2 regions of the Shewanella sedimentimangrovi genome follow, and region 1 is predicted to be linked to the other one. Evidence: predicted binding sites of a transcription regulator. Region 1 holds the regulator's gene; the other holds the start of a gene.
The links. Region 1 encodes LexA, which represses DNA repair genes until DNA is damaged. Its sites were predicted from a motif close to TACTGTATNNNNATACAGTA; they were not measured.

Region 2: a site for LexA is predicted at 1,569-1,588, ahead of recN (DNA repair protein RecN). Genes of this name have one in related genera too.

Annotation. Positions count from the first base shown of each region.
Region 1 covers NZ_CP071502.1:4,058,731-4,062,613, forward strand. Annotated here, with positions in the region: gene plsB (glycerol-3-phosphate 1-O-acyltransferase PlsB) at 1-1,825, opposite strand, end outside; gene lexA (transcriptional repressor LexA) at 1,976-2,599, shown strand; gene JYB85_RS18135 (cell division inhibitor SulA) at 2,596-3,102, shown strand; partial or broken gene coxB (cytochrome c oxidase subunit II) at 3,491-3,883, shown strand, end outside.
Region 2 covers NZ_CP071502.1:2,977,744-2,981,626, forward strand. Annotated here, with positions in the region: gene JYB85_RS13065 (YjaG family protein) at 1-456, shown strand, start outside; gene JYB85_RS13070 (AEC family transporter) at 551-1,507, shown strand; gene recN (DNA repair protein RecN) at 1,619-3,280, shown strand; gene JYB85_RS13080 (thiamine pyrophosphate-binding protein) at 3,559-3,883, shown strand, end outside.

The DNA of each region.
Region 1 (3,883 bases):
GGGAAATCGCCTGATGCTCTTCAATCGCAATGATGTCACCCAGGGCATCGGAATACTGCACAAACTTGTTCAGTTTCAGTCCCTGCTCCACCAGTTGATGGCCGTTACCTTCTGCCACCGAGATGTAGGAGGTATAAGGCACCTGTTTGAGCAGCTTCAGATACAGATCCAACTGGCGCTCCAGCTGGCTGCGCTCCAGGGCATTTTGCTCGGAGGCCAACAATACCAGACTGTTGAGGGTGACCGAACTGGCGGCCGCGGCATTATTTATTCGGGTCATCACCTGATTGGCCAGGGCATTGACCGCCGGCGTCAGCCAGGAAGGTTTCTGATCCGGGTCCTCATCCAGGGCACCGCGCCACTCGGGAACACGGTCGCTGAGGAAAGATTGCAAGGTGATGGGCTCGCCGAAATTCACATAGCCCTGACCGAAATTGCGCAGCTTGCGGATGATGCCCAGTACCTGCCACAGGGATTCCTTCTGTTTTTTCTTGCCGCTGAGTTCCTTGTGATAGGTGGCCACTTCCATCACATGGTCATAGCCCAGATACACGGGCACCAGGGTGACCGGACGCTCTATGCCACGCAGTACACTGTTCAGTGTCATGGCCAGCATGCCGGTTTTGGGCGCCAGCAGACGACCGGTGCGTGAACGGCCACCTTCGGTGAAATACTCCACCGAATAGCCCTTGGCAAACAGCTGATCCAGGTATTCGCGGAACACTGCGGTATAGAGCTTATTGCCATTGAAGCTGCGGCGAATAAAGAAGGCGCCGCCGCGACGGAACAAAGGTCCCGCCGGCCAGAAGTTGAGGTTGATACCGGCCGCGATATGAGGCGGTACCATGCCCTGGTAATAAAGGATGTAGGACAGCAGCAGGTAATCCATGTGACTGCGATGACAGGGCACATAGACAATTTCATGGCCATCATGGTGCAGCTGACGAACCTGCTCGGCACCGCGGATATTGATACCGCTGTAGAGCTTGTTCCACAGCCAGGTCAGCATGCGCTCCGCCACCCGCACCAGGCTGTCCGAATAATCGGCCGCTATCTCGTCGAGATAACCTATAGCCGTTTCGCGAGCCTTGGCCTCGGATACCTTCTTGGCAGCCGCTTCTTCGGCAATGGCCTTTTTGAGGTTATCGGACTGCAACAGCGCATGGAACATGGCCTGACGATTAGGCAAAGCCGGACCTGTCATCACCTTGCGCTGACGGCGGAAATGCACCCTGGCCACCCGGGCCAGTTTCTGGGCAATGCGTTTGTCGGTGCCGTGTTCATCGGCCATATAACGCAGGGAAACCGCATTGGAAAACTGCACGAAGTTGTGACGACCGAGGAACAATATCATCAGGCACTTGCGCAGCCAGGTGGGATTTTCCCGCTCCAGTAATGCCGCGCGCATGCTGTCATCTTCCTTGCCCGGAGTCCGGCCCCAATAAAGGCTCACCGGGACCAGCTGGATATCCAGCTCCGGCTTTTGCTTATGGACAGACAGTAACTGCATAAAAGCATTGAGGAAGGGTTCATTGCCCTGACGCTGCCCAAACAGGGGTTTCGCCCCCTCAAGGCAAACCACCCTCGGACTGCTCAAACCATTCAAGTGCAGGGACTCATAGGGGCTTGGCAAGCCAAACTTGGCGGTGACTTCACTCAGGGCGGCAATATCACTGACCGATTCGGTTTTCATGACGTAAACCAGGGGGCGTGCCGCATCAAGATTAAGATCGGCAAAAGGCTCCTGGGGCACCACTATGGTGTGCACCAGTTTTTTCTGGATCCAGCGGAGGGTTCTATACCACAGCGAGTCTTGGGTTGACATTCTTCTTCAGCAATCTTGGCCACTTCGTTAGCCGCATAGAATATCAGACCACACAGTCACAGTGCCAATAATCTAAACACTGGTTAATACTTGCGCTGTTTAAAATACTGTATATACTAACAGTAACTGTATAGAAAAACAGGAATGAGTATGAGACCGCTGACACCGCGCCAGGCTGAAATACTGGACCTGATCAAACGCAATATCGCCGATACCGGTATGCCGCCAACCCGTGCCGAAATTGCCACACGTTTGGGCTTCAAAAGTGCCAATGCCGCCGAAGAACATCTCAAGGCACTGGCCAAGAAGGGCTGTATTGAAATTATGCCCGGCACCTCCCGCGGTATTCGTCTTGCGGGCGACGAACATGAAGACGCTGAGCATCAGGGATTGCCGCTGATAGGTCAGGTGGCGGCCGGTGAGCCTATTTTGGCCCAGGAACACGTGGAGCAGTATTACCAGGTGGATCCAGCCATGTTCCGCCCCCAGGCCGACTTTTTACTGCGGGTTCGGGGTGACAGTATGAAGGACATAGGCATACTCGAAGGCGATCTGTTGGCGGTACACAAGATGCAGCAGGCCCGTAACGGTCAGGTGGTGGTCGCCCGGGTTGAAGATGATGTGACGGTCAAACGCTTCGAACGCAAGGGCAATGTGGTTTACCTGCATGCCGAAAACGAAGCCTACGCCCCCATAAAAGTCGATCTCAGCTGCCAAAGTCTGACCATTGAAGGTCTGGCGGTCGGTGTCATCCGTAACGGAGACTGGTTATGAACAAGCTGCTCGGTAATGCTCCCCGCCATCCCGGCCTGTGGCGCGACCTGCCTGCTGACAATGCCGGCGCCAATACGGAAGTCAGCATGCTGACCACCAGCGATCAGGGCCGTAACGAACTAAAGCACTTGTGCCCCCAATTGGCGCAGCTGAGTCATCAGGGTCGATGGATAGTGCTGATCAGTCCGCCCAATATAGGCTACAAAGACCTCCTGGCCCAGGCCGGCGTGCGTATGGACAGGGTCTTACTGGTGCATGCCAAGGATGAAGTGGAAACCCTGTGGGCCATGGAAAGAGCGCTGACCAGTGGCACTTCCAGTGCGGTACTTTGCTGGAGCAGCAGCCTGGCCCCCAGAGATGAACGCCGCTTACAGCTGGTTGCCAAGAGTGCGGTTGCCATGGGCGTCATATTTCAGGATGTAAATGCTCACTCTCATGGAAATCCTTGCCACCAAGCCGCTATTCCCATGACCCTTTCCAACCAGTTTCAACCGCTGCACTGATCCCCTTCCATCCCCTTGAGCCCCAGTGGGGCTCTTTTTTTCAATAATTTTTTCAGTTAATTAGAAAAGAAAGTGATCTTGATCAATATTTAAACTGCAAGTAATGTAGTTCAGGGTAACAACGATAGTTTGTTATATCCGGGATAGATTATGTCGTCGCAGTGAGCCCTGTTTAACCACGGCCCTCTGTGTATCAGACCGATATATTCAGCTGTAGGTGCAGGCGTGGTTAGCAAGGCAGTAGGCTACAGATAGAACAAGATAAACCGCCAACGCACTTTGAAGTCATCGTTGCTTTTTTGGGAACCGAAGAGTTTGCATAGAGCAGAGACTTACTGTGTGACTCTTCTTTGTAGTTGCGATTCGCAATTGACAGAGGAGACGTCTTGTGAAGCGATTGTTGTATTGTGTTCTGGTGCTGATGGCACCGCAATTGGCAGCGGCAGACATGTCGCTGAATATGACCCAGGGGGTGACAGAAATCAGTGGCAGGGTATATCACCTGCACATGACGATTCTGTACATCTGCTGCGCCATCGGGGTGGTGGTATTTGGCGCTATGATTTACGCCATGATCAACCACCGAAAGTCCAAGGGCGCTGTGGCGGCTCAGTTTCATGAGAGCACCAAGGTAGAAATAGCCTGGACGATTATCCCTTTCATTATCCTTATCTCCATGGCCATACCGGCCACCAAAACCCTGATCGCCATGGAAGACCCTTCCAATGCAGATCTGACGGTGCAAGTCACAGGTTCTCAATGGAAATGGCATTACAGCTAT
Region 2 (3,883 bases), 1.1 Mb from region 1:
CTCGATACGGTACTTAACCTGTTGTGGCAATCCCTGTATGACCGCAAGCTCAAGTTGAATCTGGAAATGTATCTGGAAAAGCTCGACGAAATCACTCCGGACCCGGAAAACTTTGATGTCTATGGTGCCTATCCGGCCATGGACGCAATCGTTGCAGTAAGCGCCCTGCTCGGTGCGCTGCAGAGTAAGATTGAAGAAGACATCACCAATATCAGCAAACTGTCCTCCAGTACGGTCGCCAACTATATCGAAGCCATCAGCGATACCGACCTGGAAGATGATGCGCTGGATGACTTTATCTACGGCCACGAAGCCATGGTGGAAGAGCGGGAACTGCAGGCCTGGCTGCTGGATCTGGTGGAAGACAATCCGGAAATGGATGCCGATTTCATCAAGGCATTGCGCAAGGAGCTGGTGAGTCAAGGGGTGTCCAACATAGGCATCAGCGCCCAATAACCCTTCGACCATAGACGGATGGCGACCCCGGTCGCCATCATGCTAATCTGCCCCCAGTGCATCCAACAGGCCCGTCGAGGATTCCTTAGCCATGTTGATGATTTTACTGCCACTGCTGGCAGTGCTGGCCATAATGCTGCTGGGCGCCCTGGCCCAGCGTTTCAGATGGCTGCCATCCAAAACCGACATTTGGCTCAACGAATACGTCTACTATCTCGCCTTCCCGGCCATCCTCTTCATCAGCCTGGCCAAAACCCCCATAGCCACCATACTTAACGGCCCTTTTATCGCCGCCTACCTGTTGGCCATGGTGCTGACCTATGGCCTGTGCCAGAAGCTGTCGCTCCGCTATGGCAGCCACAGTGAGGCCAACATCCGCGCCCTCGCCGTCACCTTTGGCAACACTGCCTTTATCGGCATCCCGGTGCTGATGATGCTGTACCCCGAGGATCCCCTGGCCCTGATGGCCACCGCCATGACCAGCCTGTTATCTGTGGGCATGTTCGCTTTCGCCTTGGTCAAGCTGGATCTGGCCCGCAACAACAGCCCCCGCCATCCCCTGCTCACCATGGCGCGCACCCTGGCGACCAATCCCATAGTGCTCGGGTGTCTGGCAGGCATAGTGGTTTCAGCATTGACGGTTAAGATCCCATCGTCCCTGGATACAGCACTGCAACTGATAGGCAAAAGCTCAAGTCCCTGTGCCCTGTTTGCCATCGGCATAGTGCTGGCCAAGGCCATGCGACGTCAAACGGGTGATGGCAGCCAGTTCAGCAGTGCTACTGAGCAGACCCTGATCAATTTCGCCAAGTTGGTACTGCAACCCCTGTTGGCCCTGGTACTGTTTTCCCTTTTCGGGGTTTCCGGTGAGCTCAGGGTCATGGGCACCCTGCTGGCCGCCATGCCCACGGCCGCCAGTGTGTATCTGCTGGCCCAGCGCTATCAAACCCTTGATGAAAAGTCTGCCCAGTGGATAATGTTGGGGACAGTACTGACGCTGTTGGCGTTACCGCTTTGGCTGGCAGTACTAAATACACTTTTTATTCAATAAGATAAGTAAATACCTTCGCAAGATCCTCACCCGCATATTTACTGTATATAAAATCAGTATATACTGTTCATCAATACAGTGCTTTGGTGAGTTATTCGACAGGAATTCATTATGCTTTGCCAACTCAGCATCAACAATTTTGCCATCGTCCGTTTTCTTGAACTGGATTTTCGCCCCGGCATGACCAGCATCACGGGCGAGACGGGGGCGGGTAAATCCATTGCCATCGACGCCCTCGGCCTGTGCCTTGGCAACCGTGCCGATGCTTCCGCGGTGCGCCCCGGCGCCAGCAAGACCGAAGTCAGCGCCCGCTTCACCCTGGAAGATGTGCCCCTGGCAAAGCGTTGGTTGGAAGACAATGATCTTGAGTTGGATGATGAATGCATCCTGAGGCGTACCATCACCAGCGATGGCCGCTCCCGGGCATATATTAACGGCAACCCTGTCCCCTTGAGTCAGCTCAAGGCCGTGGGGCAATTCCTTATCGGCATCCACGGTCAGCACGCCCACCACGCTTTGCTGAAGAGCGAGCATCAGCTCAACCTGCTCGACAGCTACGCCAATCACAAACTGCTGAGTGACGCCGTGTTGGCCGCCTACCAACGCTGCCGCCAGGTGGAAGCCGAGCTTGAGTCACTGCAACAATCGCAGCAGGAACGTATTGCCCGCAAGCAGCTGTTGCAGTATCAGGTGGAAGAACTGGATGAGTTCAACCTGCAGGCCGGCGAGTTTGAAGAAATTGAAGTCGAGCATAAACGTCTGGCGAATGGCACGGCGCTGATTGAAGACTGCCAGCATACCCTGGCGCTGTTGTCTGAGTCCGATGAGGGCAATATCGAATCCCTGCTCAACAAGGCAGTTTCCCTGGCCGCCACCTTGGAAGGCTTGGATCCCACCCTGGCTCCCATTGGCAATATGCTCAATGAGGCCCTGATCCAGGTGCAGGAAAGCAGCAGCGAACTTGGACGTTACCTGTCAAATCTGGAATTGGATCCCGAGCACTTCGCTTTTCTGGAAGAGCGCCTGTCAAAGGCCATGACCCTGGCCCGTAAACACCATGTCGGCGCCGACAAGCTCCATGAGCATTACAGGGCGCTGGCGAACGAATTGCAGGCCTTGGACTCGGATGAAGAGCAGCTTGAAGAACTGGCGGCCCAGGTTGTGGCCAGTCGCGAGGCCTACCTGCAGCAAGCCCAGAAACTGAGCCAAAGCCGCAGCCGCTATGCCAAGGAACTGGATAAACTGGTGACCCAGTCCATCCACGAACTGAATATGCCCAAGGGCAAGTTCAGCATTGAGGTCAACTTCAACCCCGAACTTATGGGCCCCAACGGCAGCGACAATGTGGAATTTCTGGTGACCACCAACCCGGGCCAGCCCCTGGCGGGACTGGCCAAGGTAGCATCCGGCGGCGAGCTTAGCCGCATTGGTCTCGGGATCCAGGTGATCACCGCCCGCAAGGTGGCAACCCCTACCTTGATATTTGACGAGGTGGACGTCGGGATCTCCGGCCCCACCGCCGCTGTGGTGGGCCGCATGCTGCGCACCCTGGGTGAATCAACCCAGGTGCTGTGCGTCACCCACCTGCCCCAGGTAGCAGGCAATGGCCATCAGCACATGCTGGTCAACAAGCACAGCAAGGCCGGCCAAACGGAAACCACAATGCAAGCGCTTGATAAGGAACAGCGGGTTCAGGAATTGGCCCGCTTGCTTGGCGGTGACACCATCACCAGCAATACCCTGGCCAACGCCCGCGAACTGTTGGCGGGTTAAAACCCTTGGAGTCCCCGGGTTCAAGGATCCGGGGGCAAGTGCCGGATCCGCGTGCCAGAAGCATCAGAATTCCCTCCTGTGCTGTCAAGCCAGCGATACAGCAATAAGCCATTCAATATCATTAACTTACACAAATAGCACCCGCAACTGTCAGGCTGGAGTGCCAATTTAACTTTAAGCTCCATGGCGTCCGCGCCGGCGATACTGATCCAGGTCAAATTTTACCGACCAAATATTACTTAAGCTGCGGCCAATATTTTCCATTGGAGCCACGGCATATGTTGCCCACCATAGAACAGAATTTCGGTCACGCCTACAGCAGTCAACTTCCAGAACTCGGCCACAGCATAGCCAAGTTGTTGCGTTTTTTTGGTGTTGAACGCCTGTACGGCGTTGGCGGTGACTTCGTTGCCAACCTGATCAACAGCCTGGCCACCGAGCTTGAGGTACTGCCTTCAAGCAACGAAATGCACGCCGGCTTCAGCGCCTGCGCCCAGGCCGAATTGGCCGGCATGGGGGTTTGCCTGACCACTTATACAGTTGGCAGCCTGCCCTGCGTCAGTGCCGCCGCCCTCGCCCGTACCGAAGGATTACCGGTGATCT